Regions from separate parts of the Streptomyces sp. NPDC002577 genome, predicted to be linked through region 2. Evidence: riboswitches for the same ligand, from Rfam matches in the RefSeq annotation. Region 2 holds a riboswitch; each other region holds the start of a gene.
What was found. Region 2 has a riboswitch for S-adenosylmethionine ahead of ACWD4J_RS01575 (aminotransferase class V-fold PLP-dependent enzyme). Riboswitches for the same ligand answer to the same signal wherever they lie in the genome.

Region 1 (6,023 bases), on a different contig from region 2:
CCGGCCATGCGGACCATGTCCGCCTGCGGTCCCTTCTGACCCTGCGAGATCTCGAATTCGACCCGCTGGCCCTCTTCCAGGGTGCGGTAGCCGTCCATCTGAATCGCGCTGTAGTGGACGAATACATCCGCACCACCGTCGACCGCGATGAAGCCGTACCCCTTCTCCGCGTTGAACCACTTGACGGTGCCCTGAGCCATGCCTAACTCCCCTATTACTGGCCCTTGCACAGGACCGCACTTCGCGGACCCGGGTCAGACCTCACCCCCCAACGGTTGGGGGTGTGCGCCGGAACGCGTCGACCGCGGCTGAATGTATCTGCCCAACTGCCGTCTGCAACAGGTCAATCGGACGAGAAATCCGGGCACACCCGATCGGGAATATGCGGAGAATCCGCCAGTACTCAGGGCAAGTCGGGCCCGGCAAAAGGAATATACGACGCAAAAGAGTCGTGCACTTTGGCTACTTCTCATCGACTGCCGGGCGCGAAGTCATATGCACCGGACAAGAGCGGCGAACCGAGTTCCCCAACTGTACCGCGCTCAACCATGCAGAATTGCCCCCTCCGCTTCTCTCGCGGAGGGGGCAATTCTGGTGACTCAGCGTGCGGTGCTCAGCCTCCGGCGACGGCCGGGATGATCGAGACGCCGGCGCCGTCCGGGGTCGCCGTCTCCAGACCCTGCTCGAAGCGGACGTCGTCGTCGTTCACGTACACGTTCACGAACCGCCGCAGCTTGCCCTGGTCGTCGAGGACGCGGGCGGCGATCCCGGCGTGGTTCTTCTCCAGGTCGGCGATGACCTCGGAGAGCGTGGCCCCTTCAGCGGGCACCTCGGCCTGGCCGCCGGTGTACGTACGCAGGATGGTCGGGATGCGGACGGTAACGCTCATGATTCACCTCGAGGGAGGAACGGGTGCGCCCTGAAGAGGCGCGGGCTGTATCGACATGCGGCGGCCGCCGCGTGGGCGCGAGGACGGACCACGACCGGCGGCCGGCCACGATCACATGCCCCTACGACGACTAACCGGCAAGACCCGCGGCGCGGAACGCGTCGAGGTTCGGACGGATCGTCGCCGTCGGGCCCGTGGTCGGCTCGACCGCGTCCAGCGTCTTGAGGCCGTCGCCCGTGTTGAGGACGACCGTGGTCAGCGACGGGTCCAGGAGGCCGTTCTCGATCAGCTTGCGGGTGACGCCGACGGTCACGCCGCCCGCCGTCTCGGCGAAGATGCCCTCCGTGCGGGCCAGCAGCTTGATCGCGTCGACGACCTGCTCGTCGTTGACGTCCTCGACGGCGCCGCCCGTGCGGCGGGCGATGTCGAGGACATAGGGGCCGTCGGCCGGGTTGCCGATGGCGAGGGACTTGGCGATGGTGTTCGGCTTCTGCGGCCGCACCACGTCGTGCCCGGCCTTGAAGGCCGTCGACACCGGGGAGCAGCCCTCCGCCTGGGCGCCGAAGATCTTGTACGGCTTGTCCTCGACCAGACCGAGCTTGATCAGCTCCTGCAGACCCTTGTCGATCTTGGTGAGCTGGGAGCCGGAGGCGATCGGGATCACCAGCTGGTCCGGGATCTGCCAGCCGAGCTGCTCGCAGATCTCGTACGCCAGGGTCTTGGAGCCCTCGCCGTAGTACGGCCGGAGGTTGACGTTGACGAAGCCCCAGCCCTCGCCCAGCGGGTCGCCGATGAGCTCGGAGCAGAAACGGTTCACGTCGTCGTAGTTGCCCTCGATGCCGACGAGCTCGCCGCCGTACACCGCGGCCATGACGACCTTGCCCTGCTCGAGGTCGTGCGGGATGAAGACGCAGGAGCGGAAGCCGGCGCGGGCGGCGGCGGCGCCGACGGCACCCGCCAGGTTGCCCGTGGAGGAGCAGGAGAGCGTGGTGAAGCCGAAGGCGCGGGCGGCCTCGAGGGCCTGGGCGACGACGCGGTCCTTGAAGGAGTGCGTCGGGTTGCCGGAGTCGTCCTTGATGAACAGGCCGCCGGTGACGCCGAGTTCACGGGCGAGGTTGTCGGCCTTGACGAGCTTGGTCCAGCCCGGGTTCAGGTTCGGCTTGGTGGCCACGTCCGCGGGGACGGGCAGCAGCGGGGCGTACCGCCAGATGTTGTCGGGACCGGCCTCGATCTGCTTGCGCAGGCTCTCGGGGTCACCGGTCGGCAGGTCGTATGCGACTTCGAGCGGACCGAAACAGATTTCGCAGGCGAAGATCGGGCCGAGCGGGAAGCGCTCGCCGCACTCACGACAGGAGAGGGCGGATGCGGGTCCGAGGTCGACAGCCTTGGCGGTGTCGGTTCCGGCGGTGTCCGTGTCGGTGGTGGCAACAGTCTGCGCAGCCATGGAGGCGAGGCCCTTTCTCCTCATCTTCCTCGCGGCGCATCTCGCCGCGAGACGGATTTGGCACCTTCCCTAGCCGGGGCCTCGCGACTGTGATCAAAAGTGATCGGCGATCAACGGTGATCGGTACGAGAACCGGCTGGAGGGTTGCCGGGGCTTCAACGGGCCGTGTCCCTCTGCCCCTCTGGATGAGCGGTATGGCGCCGGGCCGTGCGGGTCCCGGAGCGTTTGTTCGCGCCATGACCCCCGACATGCGATGGTCATGCGCGTTGTTCAAGACTGTAACCGAAGGCCAGGACAGTTGAGGTAGTCGTCCGAACCGCGAGATGGATCACAGGCAGTGGTCTCAGTGACGGGCCACCGAGTGGTCCCAGTGAGGGGGCACCAGAACGTGCTTGATGAAGTCGAGCGCTGGCTGAGTACACGGTCCTGGTCGGTGACCGACCGTCCGCTCCGTCAGCTGGTCGCAGCGAAGCGCGCCACGGGACAGACGGTGAGCGTCGTGCTTCCCGCGCTCAACGAGGAGAAGACGGTCGGCGAGATCGTCGAGGTGATCCGCCGCGAGTTGATGACGCCGGCGATGCCGCTCGTCGACGAGCTCGTGGTGGTCGATTCGGGTTCGACGGACCGTACGGCGGAGGTCGCCGCGGCGGCCGGTGCCCGCGTCGTCCACCGCGACGCGATCCTGCCGCGCATACCCGCGCTCCCCGGCAAGGGCGAGGTCCTGTGGCGTTCGCTGCTCGTGACCAGCGGGGACATCGTCGCCTTCGTCGACGCGGACCTGAAGGAGTTCTCGGCGGACTTCGTCTCCGGCATCGTGGGCCCGCTGCTCACCGAGCCCGGCGTGGACCTGGTCAAGGCGATGTACGACCGTCCGCTCGGCGCCGAGCTCTCGTCGGGCAACGCCGCAGGTGAGGGTGGTCGTGCTGCCGCGCAGGGCGGCCGGGTCACCGAGCTGATGGCCCGCCCGCTACTGAACATGCACTGGCCTCAGCTGGCCGGGTTCGTCCAGCCGCTGGGCGGTGAGTACGCGGCGCGCAGGTCCCTGCTCGAGCAGCTCCCGTTCCCCGTCGGATACGGCGTCGAGCTGGGCATGCTCGTCGACGCCCTGCACCTCAGGGGCCTGGACGCGCTCGCCCAGGTCGACGTCGGCGTGCGCAAGCACCGGCACCAGGACGGCCAGGCGCTGGGGCGGATGGCTGCCGCGATCTACCGCACGGCGCAGCTGCGCCTGGCCCGCGGCCATCTCGTACGTCCCGTCCTCACTCAGTTCGAGCGCGGCGACAGCGGATTCGAACCGCGTACGTACTCGGTGGACACGGAGGAGCGGCCCCCGATGGCCGAGATCGCGGAGTACGCGGAGCGGCGCGCCGCGTAACCGCGCCATGAACATCTCGGGGTGCGGTGCTCTCACCGGCCGTGCCGGAGCAGTGCGAACCCTTGACCGCGGGCCTCGGTGCGCTGCTGCCGGGCCCGGCGGGAGGTCGCCGTCCGTGATCGCCGTGTAACCCGTAGCGGGGACCGTATACGGCTATGGGACCAGCCGAGTCGCCCGTACGTTTGAGCGTTTCCGGGCCGGGCTAAGTTTGGGCGTATGGCTTCCACTCAGGGTGCTCAGGTCCTCGTCGCGTCCAACCGCGGCCCGGTCTCCTACACGCTGCAGGAGGACGGCTCGCTCACCGCCAAGCGCGGCGGGGGCGGTCTCGTCTCGGGCCTGTCGGCGATCGGCCCGGACGCGGGCGCGGTGTGGGTGTGCTCCGCTCTGGGCGAAGGCGACCGCGAGGCCGTACGCCGCACGGGCGGGACGCTGGACCCGGCCGACACGGGCGGGCAGCACGTGCGCATGCTGGGGATCGAGCCGGACGTGCACGACGACGCGTACAACGGCATCGCGAACTCGGTGCTGTGGTTCGTGCACCACATGCTGTACCAGACGCCGCTGGAGCCCGCTTTCGGCGCGGAGTTCCGGGCTCAGTGGGCCTCCTACGAGGTGTACAACCGGGCCTTCGCCGAGGCGCTGGCGGGCGAGGCGGCCCAGGGCGCGGCGGTGCTCGTGCAGGACTACCACCTGGTGCTTGTGCCGGGCATGCTCCGCGAGCTGCGCCCCGACCTCAGGATCGGGCACTTCTCGCACACGCCGTGGGCGCCGGTCGACTACTTCCGGCTGCTGCCGGACGACATCGCGCGGGAGGTGCTGCGGGGCATCCTCGGCGCGGACCGCGCGGGGTTCCTGACCTGGCGCTGGGCGAACGCGTTCACCACCTGCTGCATGGAACTGCTGGGCCCGGACGCCCTCGCCGACACCCGGATCGGGGTGCACGGGCTCGGCGCGGACGCGGACTTCCTGCGGGAGCGGTCGCACCAGCCGGACGTCGAGGAGCGCATGGCCGTCCTGCGCGCTCAGGTCGGTACGGGCCGCAAGAGCATCGTCCGGGTCGACCGCACCGAGCTGTCGAAGAACATCGTGCGCGGCCTGCTCGCCTTCCGGGAGCTCCTCGTGACCCGCCCCGAGTGGCGCGAGCAGGTCGTACACGTCGCCATGGCCTATCCCTCACGGCAGGATCTCGCGGTCTACCGGGACTACATGGCCGAGGTGCGCCGGCTCTCCGAGGAGATCAACGAGCAGTTCGGCACGCCCGGCTGGACCCCCGTCCAGCTGCACCTCAAGGACGACTTCGCCCGCTCGCTGGCCGCCTACCGGATCGCCGACGTCGCGCTGGTCAACCCCATCCGGGACGGCATGAACCTCGTCGCCAAGGAGGTGCCGGTCGTCTCCGACGAGGGGTGCGCCCTGGTTCTGTCGCGGGAGGCAGGGGCGTACGAGGAGCTGGGTGAGGACGCGATCACCGTGAACCCGTACGACGTGTCGGGCACGGCCGAGGCGCTGCACGAGGCGCTCGGCCTTTCGGACGGGGACCGCATCGAGCGCTCGAAGCGGTTGGCGGCGTCCGCGACCGCGCTTCCGCCGACCCAGTGGTTCCTGGACCAGTTGCACGCCCTGGACGCCTGACCGCAGTTACTTCGCTGTGAGCCCGGCGCACCCAGGGGGCACCTCCCAGCGTTGGCTGGGGGAGGAACGACTGCCCACAGCGGCGGCAGCGCGCGTCAACCCAAGCGGGCAGCCAGCGCCGCCAGGAACCGTGCCACCCCCGCCGGCCCGTCCACCACGACATCGGCCCGTCCCGCCAGCTCGGGCACCTCGGCGCTGCCGCTGCACACGAGCAACCCCGGCACGCCCTCTTCCCGAAGCTTCTCCACGGCGGCGAACGCGGGAAGATCCCCGAGATCGTCCCCGCAGTACAGGACGGCCCCGGCCCCCACCTCCCGTACGTACTCGGTGAGCGCCATGCCCTTGTCCATGCCGGGCGGCCGCAGCTCGAGGACGAGGCGCCCCGGCTCGACGATGAGCCCGTGCCGGCCGGCGAGTTCGGCGAGCGGCGCGCGCAGCATTTCGAGGGTGGCCTCGGGGTCCTCGGCGCGCCGGGTGTGGACGGCGATGGCGCGGCCCTTGTCCTCGATCCAGGTGCCGCGCGAGGCGCCGAGGGCTTCCAGGAGGCCGGGCAGTTCGGTACGGACGGCCGCCACGCCGGGCGGCGGAGGGGGCGCCTGCACGGTGCGGGTGACGGCGTCCCAGCGCTCGGCGCCGTAGTGCCCCAGCGCGACGAGGTGGTCGAGGCCCGGCGCGTCGGCGAA
Region 2 (6,023 bases):
GCCGGGTACCCCGTGCTCAGGCCCCGGTCGGCGGCGAGGCGGTCCGCACGGCTTGCTCCCGTTACGTCATGCTCTGACCGTGATGCGAAAACGGCGTGGTGGCCTGGGCACGGCGATGCACCGGGCGATGGGGGTACCTCCCATGCCCTTAAGGCAATGGGGGAGGGGCCCGACCGCCCCCGTGACGTACGGCGTGATCGTCCTGTGCTGCCTGGTCTTCGTCACCGGACCGGCCGCCGCGCTGAACCCCGTGTACGGCAGCGGACAGGAGCTGATCGCCGCCCAGGTGGCGTACTTCGAGCGCTGGGGCGTGGTGCCCGCGGAGCTGTTCAGCGGCGCGCCACGGGCCGCTGTCACCCCCGCCACGGCGCTCTTCGTGCACGGCAGCTGGCTGCACCTGCTGGGGAACATGCTCTTCCTCTACGTCTTCGGCGCGATGGCCGAGGAGCGCATGGGCCATGTCGAGTTCGCGCTCTTCTACGTCGGCTGCGGCTATCTGGCGCTACTCGGCTACGCCACCGCCCACGCGGGGTCGCAGCAGACGCTGGTGGGCGCCTCAGGGGCGATCTCCGCGGTCCTCGGCGCCTTCCTGTTCCTGTTCCCCCGGGCCCGCGTCACGAGTCTGTTCCCGTTCCTGTTCTTCCTGCCGCTGCGCTTCCCGGCCTGGGTGGTGCTGCCCTTCTGGGTGGCGCTCCAGTGGCTGGCGATGAGCCGCCCGAGCCAGGGCCCGGGCGTCGCCTATCTGGCCCACCTCGTGGGCTTCTCGCTGGGCTTTCTGTACGCCTGGGCGCGGTACGGGCGGCGCGAGAGGGCGTACGCCACGACCCTGGACGGACAGGGGCAGGAGAGCGAGGGATGACCGGCGGGAGCGCGGCCCGACGCGCCGGGGCCGGACGGATAGAGTGAAACCCCAGCCCACGGCCACCGAGGTCAACCGAGCGCTAAAAAGAGGGAGACAACCAGCCGTGATCACCGCGATCGTGCTCATCAAGACCAGCGTGGACCGGATCCCGGAGATCGCCGAATCCATCGCCGCGCTGGACAACGTCAGCGAGGTCTTCTCGGTGACGGGCACCTACGACCTGATCGCCATGGTCCGGGTCAAGGACCACGACGACTTGGCGGACGTGATCCCCGGCCGGATCAGCAAGATCCCGGGCGTGGAGGGCACGGACACGCATGTCGCGTTCCGTACGTACTCGCAGCACGACCTGGAGGCGGCGTTCGCGATCGGCCTCGACTCGTAGGAACGCCGCCTCGGGCGGATCAGGCGGAGGTGTCCGGGACGCAGCGGCCGTCCTCGGTGCGGTAGGCCCACCGTGCGCCGTCCCGGACGAGCTCCTTGACCGCCCGTACGAACCGCTCGACGTGCTCGTCCGGCGTGCCCGCGCCGAAGCTCACCCGGATGGCGTTGAGCGACTTCTCGCCGGGCGCCGCCTCGGGGGCACCGCACTCACCCTGCGCCTGCGGCTCGCTGCCGAGCAGGGTGCGTACGAGCGGGTGGGCGCAGAACAGCCCGTCCCGCACCCCGATCCCGTACTCGGCGGACAGGGCGGCCGCGAAGTGCGAGCTGTTCCACCCGTCGACGACGAACGAGATGACCCCGACCCGCGGCGCGTCGTCCCCGAACAGCGAGAGCACCCGCACCTCGGGCACGTCGGCCAGTCCCGCACGCACCGCCGAGATCAGCTGCCGCTCCCGCGCGACGAGCGCATCGAACCCGGCCTCGGTGAGCGCCTTGCAGGCCGAGGCGATGGCGTAGGCACCGATGACGTTGGGCGAACCGGCCTCGTGGCGCGCGACGGTGGTGTGCCACTCGACGTCGACCCCACCGTCCTCGCGGCGCCCGACCTTGCGGCTGGCGCCGCCACCCGCCAGATACGGCTCGGCGTCCTGAAGCCAGTCGGCGCGCCCGGCGAGCACGCCGGACCCGAACGGCGCGTACAGCTTGTGCCCGGAGAAGGCGACCCAGTCGACGTCCAACTCCGTTACGGACACGGCGTGGTGCGGGGCGAGCTGGGCGGCGTCCAGCACGATCCGCGCGCCGTGCGCATGAGCGGCGGCGGCCAGCTCCCGTACGGGCCACAGCTCACCGGTCACGTTGGACGCCCCGGTGACGCAGACCAGCGCAGGACCGTAGGGGTCCCGATCGGCCAGGGCCCGCTCCAGGGTCCTGACGGCCTGCTCCGGCGTACGAGGCGCGTCGAGATACGTGACGCGTGCATCGCGCCACGGCAGCAGGGACGCGTGGTGCTCGGTCTCGAAGACGAAGACCTGGCACCCCTCGGGCAGCGCGGCAGCCAGCAGGTTGAGCGAGTCGGTGGTCGACCGGGTGAAGACGACCTGGTCTCCCTCCCGGCAGCCGAGGAACTCCGCGACGGTGCGACGCGCGTTCTCGAAGAGGTCCGTCGACAGCTGCGACAGGTATCCGGCGCCGCGGTGCACGCTGCCGTAGTACGGCGCGTACGCCGCCACGTCGTCCCAGACCCGCTGCAGTGCCGGGGCGCTCGCCGCGTAGTCGAGGGCGGCGTATGCGACCTCGCCGCCGGTGACGAGCGGCACGAGGACATCACGCCCGAGAACGGGCAGAGGGGCACAAACGGACTGGTCGGCGGCAGCGGTGGAGACAGACATGGCGAACTCCCGTGAGAGGTAAGCGAATTGACTGCGCATGGCGGTACCTCCCATGCCCTTAAGGCAATGGGGGAGGGCATGACGGCTCAAGCGCAGAAAAAGAGTGAAAGGTGAAAAGGGGTACGCGAGAAGGGGCCTGACGCCCTATCGCATTCGCTTGCTCACGAGACAGCTCCTCGAGGACCAGGACCCCAGGAACCTGACAAGGGGTCCGCGCTTGCCGCAGACCTCTTTGCCTGCAGCCAGGTCTTCACCCGGGGCACCCCGCCACGGACGGAGGGTTGCCGGACAGCGGGCCGGGGCCTGGTCGCTGTCACTCATGACCTGCCGAGAACTATGCCAGATGATCGCGCCGGTGCAACCGGTGTCCGCGATGCGGACACCGGTTGCACCGGCTTACGGCGCCCGATGGTGCGCAAAAGTACGACGCGAGGGCACCGCCGTCGTGAACGGTGACGGCAGCCGCAGAAGCTGCCGGCCACCCACCACAGAGGTGGCGCACCGCCCAGCCGGCCGCAGGCTACCCGTTGCTCGCCGCCACCCACCGCTCCAGCACCCGCCGAGCCGCCCCCGAGTCGATCGACTCGGCGGCGCGCTCCATCCCGGCACGGATCTGCTCCGACAGCGAGCCCTCGCCCGGCGAGAAGGCCACCAGGGCCGCCGCCGAATTGAGCAGTACGGCGTCCCGTACTGGCCCGGTCTCGCCGGCCAGCAGCCGGCGGGCCACATCGGCGTTGTGGGACGCGTCGCCGCCCCGCAGCGCCTCGACCGGTACCAGCTCGATCCCGACGTCCCGCGGGTCGAAGCTCTCCTCGCGCACCGCACCGTCCCGCACGACCCACACCCGCGACGTCGAGGTCGTCGTCAGCTCGTCGAGCCCGTCGTCGCCGCGGAACACCAGCGCGGACGAGCCGCGCTCGGCCAGGACGCCGGCCATGAGCCCCGCCATGCGGGTGTCGAAGCAGCCGATCGCGGAGGCGGTGACCCGGGCGGGGTTGGTCAGCGGGCCGAGGATGTTGAACGAGGTCGCAATGCCCAGATCCCGCCGGACCGCACCGACGAACCGCATCGAGGGGTGGAACTTGGCCGCGAAACAGAAGGTGATCCCGGCCTCCTCGACCACCTGTGCCACCCGCGAGGGCGCCAGGTCCAGGTTGATGCCGAGCTTCTCCAGCACGTCGGACGAGCCGCTCGCCGAGGACGCGGCCCGGTTGCCGTGCTTGATGACCTTGGCCCCGGTCCCCGCGATCACGATGGCGGACATCGTGGAGATGTTGACCGTCTTGGCCCGGTCGCCGCCCGTACCGACGATGTCGACGGCGGGCCCGGGGATGTCCAGCGGCTGCGCGTGCGCGTACATCGCCTCGACGAGACCGGTGATCTCCTCGACGGTCTCTCCCTTGGCCCGCAGCGCCACCATGAAGCCCGCGATCTGGGCGTCCGAGGCCTCGCCGCTCATGATGCGGTCCATCGCCCACGCCGTGTCACCGGAGCTCAGGTCCTGCCCGGCGAGGAGTGCGCTCAGTACCTCGGGCCAGGAACGGCCCGCCGCGGTGTTGCCTCCTGCGGGGGTCACAGCGCTCATATGCCGCTCCTGGAGTTCTGCCCGGGCGGCCGCTGGTACGCGCGGAGATCCCGGCGGCACATCCCGCCCAGGGCCCCGCACGAGGCCCGCCCCGGGTCTCGTATACGTATAGGACCCACCCTATCCAGGCCCGGACACGGCAAAGAGCCCCGTCCAAGCAATGGACGGGGCTCCTACCGTGGCGACCCTCAGGTCAGAGCTCTGTGATCAGTGGTGGCCGTGGCCGCTCGTGATCTCCTTGAACTCCTCTACGGTCGGCTTGGGGATCTGCTGATCCTCGCCGTAGTAGTTGTTCGAGAGCTTGGCCCGGAGCTTCTCCGTGGCCGGGATCTTGCGCTCCACGCCGTGCTCGTCGACGGCCGGGCCGATCTCGACGGGCTCGTACTGGTCGTGCGCGGTGAGGGTGTGCAGCTGCTCCTGGCTGAGCGGCTCGTGGATCTCGATGAACTCACCGTGCGGCAGGCGCTTGATGATGCCGGACTCGCGTCCGTGCAGCACCTTGTCCCGGTCGCGGCGCTGCAGGCCGAGGCAGATCCGCTTGGTGACGATGAACGCGATGACCGGTGCGACGAAGAACGCGATCCGGACGAACCAGGTGACGGCGTTGATCGACAGGTGGAAGTGCGTGGCGAACAGGTCGTTGCCACCACCGATCAGCATCACGCAGTACCAGGTGATCCACGCGACGCCGACGGCCGTACGGGTCGGGGCGTTGCGCGGGCGGTCCAGGATGTGGTGCTCGCGCTTGTCGCCGGTGACCCAGGACTCGATGAACGGGTAGACCGCGATCGCGGCAAGCACCAGCGGGAAGATCATCAGCGGCACGAAGACGCCCAGGACGAGCGTGTGGCCCCAGAGGTTGATCTCCCAGCCCGGCATGGCACGGATGAGGCCCTCGGAGAAGCCCATGTACCAGTCGGGCTGCGCACCGGTGGACACCTGGTCCGGACGGTACGGGCCCATGGCCCAGATCGGGTTGATCTGCACCAGCGCCGCGATGGCCGCGATGACACCGAAGACCAGGAAGAAGAAGCCTCCGGCCTTGGCCATGTAGACCGGCAGCAGCGGCATGCCCACGACGTTGTTGTTGGTCCGTCCGGGGCCCGCGAACTGCGTGTGCTTGTGGTAGAAGACCAGGATCAGGTGGGCCACCACGAGGCCGAGCATGATGCCCGGCAGCAGCAGGATGTGGACCGAGTAGAAGCGGGCCACGAAGTCGCCGCCGGGGAACTCGCCGCCGAACAGGAAGAACGACAGGTACGTGCCGACGATCGGCACGGACAGGATCGCGCCCTCCATGAAGCGGACACCGGTGCCGGAGAGCAGGTCGTCCGGCAGCGAGTAACCGGTGAAGCCGGTGAACATGCCGAGGACGAACAGCAGGAAGCCGAACACCCAGTTGATCTCACGCGGCTTGCGGAACGCGCCCGTGAAGAAGACGCGCATCATGTGCACGAACATGCCCGCGAGGAAGACCAGCGCCGCCCAGTGGTGGATCTGCCGGATGAGCAGACCGCCGCGGACGTCGAAGCTGATGTGCATCGTCGAGTTGAAGGCCTCGGACATCAGCTGTCCCTGCAGCGGGACGTAGCTGCCGGTGTACTCCACCTCGTTCATTGACGGGTGGAAGAACAGCGTCAGATACACACCCGTGAGGATGATGATGATGAAGCTGTAGAGGCAGATCTCGCCCAGCATGAAGGACGGGTGGTCCGGGAAGACCTTGCGCAGGTTGGCCTTGGCCAGGGAGTAGATCCCCAGCCGGCCGTCCGCCCAGTCAGCGACGCGCTCGCCGGCCGGTGCC
Region 3 (6,023 bases), on a different contig from region 2:
CGGTACGAGGCGAAGTCGTACTTCTTCTTGCGCTCCTCGGTGTCGGTGATGTTGGAGAACGCCACGTCGACCTTGCTGCTGTCGATGCCGACGAACATGTTCTCCCACGTGGAGTTCTTCAGCTCCGGCTGGAGGCCGAGGACCGCGGCGACCAGGCGGCCGAAGTCGGGCTCGGCGCCAGTGAGGGTCTTCTGGTCGGAGCCGACGTATGCGAGGGGCGGGAAGCCGTCGGGCAGGGCGCCGACACCGATCGCCAGCTTGCCGCTCTTGCGCACCGAGTCCGGCAGTTCGGCACTGATCGACTTGACCTCGGAGACCTTCAACTCGGTCTGCTTGGCGGCCCCGTTGGACAGCTGGCCCACGGTGACGGTGCCCGCGGCGTCGGCCTTGGTGGTGGTGGCGGCGTCGCTGTCGCCCCCGCAAGCGGCGAGTCCGGTGGCGAGGGTGGCAACGGCGGTCGCCGCCGTGATGCCGCGCAGCAGGCTACGTCGGGAGAAGTGGCTAGGCATGGCTGTCCTTGTCGGTGAGAGGTGGTGACAGTGGTGCGGTGTGACGGAAATTCGGGGAGGGGACGGAAACTCGGGGGCCGGAAACCCGGGGAAACGGAAACTCGGATTCGGTACAGAGGTGCTGAGGGCCCGGTCAGAGCACCTTGCTCAGGAAATCCCTGGTCCGCTCGTGCTGCGGGTTGTCCAACACCTCGGCGGGCGGGCCCTGTTCGACGATGCGACCGCCGTCGATGAAGACGACCCGGTCGGCGACCTCGCGGGCGAAGCCGATCTCGTGGGTCACGATCACGAGCGTGGTGCCGCTGGTCGCCAGGTCCTTGATGACGGCCAGGACCTCGCCGACGAGCTCGGGGTCGAGCGCCGACGTGGGCTCGTCGAACAGGATGATCCCGGGCCGCAGGGCGAGTGCGCGGGCGATGGCCACCCGCTGCTGCTGGCCGCCGGACAGCTGCCGCGGATAGGCGCCGGTCTTGTCGCCGAGGCCCACGCGGCCCAGCAGTTCGCGCGCCAGCTTCTGGGCCTCGGGCTTGGCCAGCTTCCCGGTGGCCACGGGCGCGGCGGCGACGTTGTCGAGGACAGTCAGATGCGGGAACAGGTTGAAGTTCTGGAAGACGAAGCCGATCCGGCTGCGCTGGGCCAGGATGGCCCGCTCGCTGAGCTCCTTGAGCCTCCCCCAGCCTTCGGCCGGGGGGACCCCCATCGCGCTGCGCTTGCCGTGCCGCCGTACGCCGATCAGTTCGCCGTTGACGCTGACGTAGCCGATCTCGGGCTTCTCCAGGTGGTTGATGACCCTCAGCAGGGTGGACTTGCCGGAGCCGGACGGGCCGATGATCACGGTGACCTCGCCGGGCTGCACCGTCAGGTCGATGCCGTCCAGCACCCGGTGGGCGCCGTACCACTTGTGCACGTCGTGGACCTCCACGGCGGCGGGGCGTATCGCAAGGGTCTCAAGCGAGGCCTCAAGCGAGTCGAGCGTCTCGGCGGTCATACGGCGGCCTCCTTGCGCGCACGCTCCCGCAGGTCCCGCAGGCCGGTACGCAGTTTCTGCAAAGGGGTCGGCGGCAGGGTGCGCGTGGCGCCCCGGGCGAAGTACCGCTCGACGTAGAACTGGACGACGGACACGGCGCTGGTGAGGATCAGGTACCAGACGGTGGCGACCAGCAGCAGCGGCACGATGTCGCCGGGATAGGTGCTGCCCATCGTCTGCACCGAGCCGAACAGGTCGAGCAGTGACACGTAGAAGACCAGGGACGTGCTCTTGATGAGGCCGATCAGCTGGTTGACGTAGTTCGGGGTGATGGAGCGCAGAGCCTGGGGGAAGACGATCCGGGCGAACTGGTAGCGCTTCGGCAGGCCGAGAGCGGCTGCCGCCTCGTGCTGGCCCTGGTCGACCGAGAGGATGCCGGCCCGCACCACCTCGGCGGCGTAGGCGGCCTCGTTGAGGCTGAGTCCGACGACCGCCACGACGATGTCTGTGGCGAGCCGCGACTCGTCGAAGGTGAAGAAGGCCGGACCGAAGGGCACGCCGATGCTCAACGTCTTGTACAGCGCGCTGAAGTTGTAGAGGAAGATCAGTACGACGATCAGCGGTACCGAGCGGAACAGCCAGGTGTAGACCCAGCTGATGGCACGGAGCACCGGGCTGCCGGAGAGCCTGGCGAGGGCGATGAGGATGCCGCCGAGCAGCCCCAGCACGGCGCTGTACGCCGCTACTTCAAGGGTGATGACCAGGCCGTCGAGGACCACCGGGCGCAGGAACCAGTACTGGAAACGGTCCCACTGGTAGAAGGGGTTGGTCAGCAGCCCGTGGCCGATCTGGGCGACCAGGACCAGCACGACCACCGTGGCGATCCACCGGCCGGGGCGGCGGAGGGGAAGCACCCGCTGCGCCGACAGCGGCCGCACCGGGGCGTCACCGCCGGAGCCTTCGGAGCCTTCGGTCGCTTCAGCGGGGCCCTGCGGCCGTGGTGCCGTGTGCAGCGCGGTCGAGGAGGGTTCGGGGCGGGGTATCGCCTCGGCGGTGGGTGCTGAGCCGGAGGACACAGCAGAGCCGGGAGGTTCACTCATGGACGACTCCAGCAGATTCGGACACCCGGGCCGCGCAGGCGACGACGGCGCGGCAGAGCGGGGAGGAGCTCTGCGGGACGAAGCGCACTGGAGCGGGCGGAACCGGGGTTGGTTCGGGGGTGGTTCGGCGGTGGAGAACGCCGCGACGGCGGCGAACGTCAGGGGTTCAGCGAGCCGCCGGCCGCGACGGACTCAGAAAGACCGCCTCAGAAAACCGTCAGCGCTGGCAGAGAACGCGACAGGAGACGCGACACAGTGCACTGTTGACGCGGAGCAGATCGACGGGACGGTTCACAGACGTCGTGACGCGGCCGTGGCGCCGCCATGCGGCCATCCCCGGAGCTGCGTACATCGCCGTCACCATCACCGTTCCGCCCCGCGGGGCCTCGCGCTTACCGAAAAACAAGATCCGGTCCGGTCGTCACCTGGGGCACCCCACCGCGACGCGAGGGTTGCCGGCCAGCAAGCCAGGGCTTGTCGCTGACACTCTTGACCGTTCTGCGCCGTAAGGTAGGCAGCCGCCGCCTGGAATGTCAACGTGCGCAGACCGGCTACGCACGGCCCGGCATGGTCGCAGCCTCCGTCGCCGCCTTCGGGGCACATCCGGCACGGCGATGTGCGATGGGGTCGGCTCAGCGGTACATGACGCAAACAGCCAACTCCCAAGCAAACGGCATCATCCCGGGCGAGAGATCTCCCTTGCGCCAGCCGTCGCATTCGTCATGGGATGCACCCAAACCCACTGCCTTGACAAGCTGCTTGACAGGGACACGTATCTCTTGGTTTTCTTCCCGGCATGTATCGGGGAATCTTTCTGACGGCGCGGCGCCATGTCGACTTGGTTCGCCTGTCCGCCAGCCTGTGTCGACCCCGGATGGCCTGCGCCGACGCTGCACACATGTCGACGTCCCTCGCGTGACGAGACTTTTTCCCGTCGCCTGACCACACTCCCGACTCCACCGACTCTCCCGAATTCGGAGTCGAGGGACGAGTGATTCTCTTTTCCGCCGCACCGATTAACGGTGCGTATTTCGCCGGAATTTCCAGGGTTCTTCTCTCCCTACCTTCCTTCACCAGGAGACCCGATTGTCCTCCGCCCTTCACGCCCGTTCACGGCTGCGCACAGTGCTGGCCACCGCCTTCACCGCGGCGGTGGTCTCCGTGGCCGCCTCGGCGGCTCCCGCGAGCGCCGCCGGCTCGGTTTTCACCCCGGCGCCGCCGCACAACCCGTACACCGGCCCGGACGGTACGGCCACCATGCACGGGGACACCGGTTCCTCGGACACCACGCCGCTGGCCGGGCCGGGATCCGGCACCCTCTCCTCGAAGCGGGTGGCGCTGGCGTCGGCCTGCCCGACCGTCCTGGTCGGGTCCGACGGCTATCCGGTGGCGCTGTGCACGCCCATCTTCGGGCAGGTGCCCACGGTCCATCTGCTGGACCCGGACGACGGCAGCTCCATCGCCGAACTCACCCTGACCAAGGGCTCGTTGCTGGGCGGCGTCTACGCGTACCTCGACCAGGACGACCGGCTGGTCGTGATCGACGGCAGCAGGTCGCTGCTGCGGGTCGGTCATCACCAGGACTCGGACGGCGACTGGACCCTGACGATCGACAAGAGTCTGTCGCTGACCTCCGCGATTCCGGATGACGACGCGGTGACCGGACTCTCCCCGGACTGGCAGGGACGCGTGTGGTTCGCGACCGGGAACGGGCTGGTGGGCACCGCCGACGACCGCACCGGCACGGTACGCACCCTGCAACTGCCCGCCGGCGAGAAGGTGGCGAACAGCATCTCCACCGCGCCCCAGGGCACCCTCGTCACCACCACGCAGGCCACGTACCTGCTGACCGCCACCGCGGACGGCACCCCGCGCATCGCCTGGCGGCAGGAGTACGACCGCGGTTCGGCGCGCAAGCCGGGGCAGCTCAGCTGGGGAAGCGGCTCCACGCCCACCTTCTTCGGGCCGGGTGACGGCACCGACTACGTGGCCATCGTGGACAACGCGGACAGCCAGGTGAAGCTCCAGGTGTACGAGACGGCCACCGGCCGCCGTATCTGCTCCACACCGGTGCTCCTGGCGGGTGGCGCGGGCAGCGAGAACTCCCCCATCGGCGCCGGTCGCAGCGTCTTCGTGGCCAGCACCTACGGCTACCCGTACCCGGCGGTCCCGGACGACGCCGGGGACAGCGTGCCCGCCTCGGCGGACTTCACGGGCGGTCTGACCCGGGTGGACGTGCGTGCCGACGGGTCAGGCTGCGATCTGGTGTGGGACAACAAGCTGCGGTCGGCGGCGGTGCCCAAACTGTCGCTGGCGGACGGGAAGCTGCACACGGTGCTGCGCGATCCCGTGATCCCCGGCACGTCCAGCACGAGCCTCCTCGACCCCTACCGCTACGCCGAGATCGACCCGGACACCGGGACGGTCACCCGCAGCTCCCAGGTCGGCATCGGCTCGCTCTACGACACCCTCCAGATGGCCGGTACGGCGGCACCGGGCGGGGTGTACTACCAGGGGACGGTGACCGGCGTGCTCCGTATCACCGCCGAGTGACGAACACCTGAGGACCGGCGGCGCGAGTCCGCCGGTCCTCTTTGACTGGCTCCACCAGCAGCAGATCGAGCCCTGGCGCGCCGACCACACCCACGCCCTCGCCTGGCTCCACCACCGCGGCGGAGCCCCCCGCTCCCGCAGCCGCCGCTTCAACGCCTGCCACACCTTCTACATCTGGGCCGTCGAGACCGGCCTCTGCCGGCACAACCCCTTCGACGAAGGCCTGCGCCCCAACGTACGCGACGAACCCGGCCTCCCCTCCATCGACGCCACCCACATGACCGCCCTCATGCAAGCCGCCGACGGACTCTATGGCCCCGTCACCCCCGCAACCGCTGCCTCATCTACGCCATGCTCGCCGGCCTGCGCCCCCGCGCCATCATCGAACTCGACACCACCGACCTGCGCCCCGCCTGCACCCAGACCACAGCCCACATCTGGCAAAAAGGCGGCGGCACCCGCTGGCAGACCCTCCCCCCGCTCTTCGTCCTCGCGATCAACGCCTACCTCCCCCACCGCAAGGGCCCCGCCCCGGCCCCCTGCTCACCACACGATCCGGCGGCCGCCTCGACTCCCATGTCACCCCCCGCACCGTCCTGCGGCAGACCGCCGTCCACCACCCCCTCCTGGCCGACACAGCCGCCACCCTCACCCCCGACGCCGTCGCCTACAGCGCCCGCCACCACGGCACCTCCCCCATCGGCCCCACCACCGACGTCCAGGGACCCTGAGAGCCTCCCCCGCCCAGCGAGCCTCGCCGAGAGACCTGCCAGGCGTATGGCAAGTGCTGTACGGTGCTGTGTATGGCAGAAAAGAAGATCACGATCCGAGTCAGCGAGGAGACCCTCGAGCGACTCCAGCTACGGGCCGAGGTCGAGGACACGACGGTCACCG

Region 1: another riboswitch for S-adenosylmethionine. It lies ahead of thrC (threonine synthase); the one in region 2 lies ahead of ACWD4J_RS01575 (aminotransferase class V-fold PLP-dependent enzyme).
Region 3: another riboswitch for S-adenosylmethionine. It lies ahead of ACWD4J_RS29115 (ABC transporter permease subunit); the one in region 2 lies ahead of ACWD4J_RS01575 (aminotransferase class V-fold PLP-dependent enzyme).

Annotation. Positions count from the first base shown of each region.
Region 1 covers NZ_JBSFWK010000015.1:39,993-46,015, forward strand. Annotated here, with positions in the region: gene ACWD4J_RS20805 (cold-shock protein) at 1-200, opposite strand, end outside; gene ACWD4J_RS20810 (MoaD/ThiS family protein) at 614-889, opposite strand; gene thrC (threonine synthase) at 1,020-2,357, opposite strand; SAM riboswitch class I at 2,351-2,525, opposite strand; gene ACWD4J_RS20820 (glucosyl-3-phosphoglycerate synthase) at 2,722-3,708, shown strand; gene ACWD4J_RS20825 (alpha,alpha-trehalose-phosphate synthase (UDP-forming)) at 3,925-5,340, shown strand; gene otsB (trehalose-phosphatase) at 5,436-6,023, opposite strand, start outside.
Region 2 covers NZ_JBSFWK010000001.1:339,579-345,601, reverse strand. Annotated here, with positions in the region: gene ACWD4J_RS01585 (rhomboid family intramembrane serine protease) at 116-859, shown strand; gene ACWD4J_RS01580 (Lrp/AsnC family transcriptional regulator) at 966-1,247, shown strand; gene ACWD4J_RS01575 (aminotransferase class V-fold PLP-dependent enzyme) at 1,267-2,634, opposite strand; SAM riboswitch class IV at 2,843-2,959, opposite strand; gene trpD (anthranilate phosphoribosyltransferase) at 3,155-4,219, opposite strand; gene qcrB (cytochrome bc1 complex cytochrome b subunit) at 4,427-6,023, opposite strand, start outside.
Region 3 covers NZ_JBSFWK010000029.1:69,583-75,605, forward strand. Annotated here, with positions in the region: gene ACWD4J_RS29105 (ABC transporter substrate-binding protein) at 1-509, opposite strand, end outside; gene ACWD4J_RS29110 (amino acid ABC transporter ATP-binding protein) at 643-1,497, opposite strand; gene ACWD4J_RS29115 (ABC transporter permease subunit) at 1,494-2,576, opposite strand; SAM riboswitch class IV at 2,960-3,071, opposite strand; gene ACWD4J_RS29120 (putative leader peptide) at 3,373-3,495, shown strand; gene ACWD4J_RS29125 (hypothetical protein) at 3,693-5,129, shown strand; gene ACWD4J_RS29130 (hypothetical protein) at 5,933-6,023, shown strand, end outside.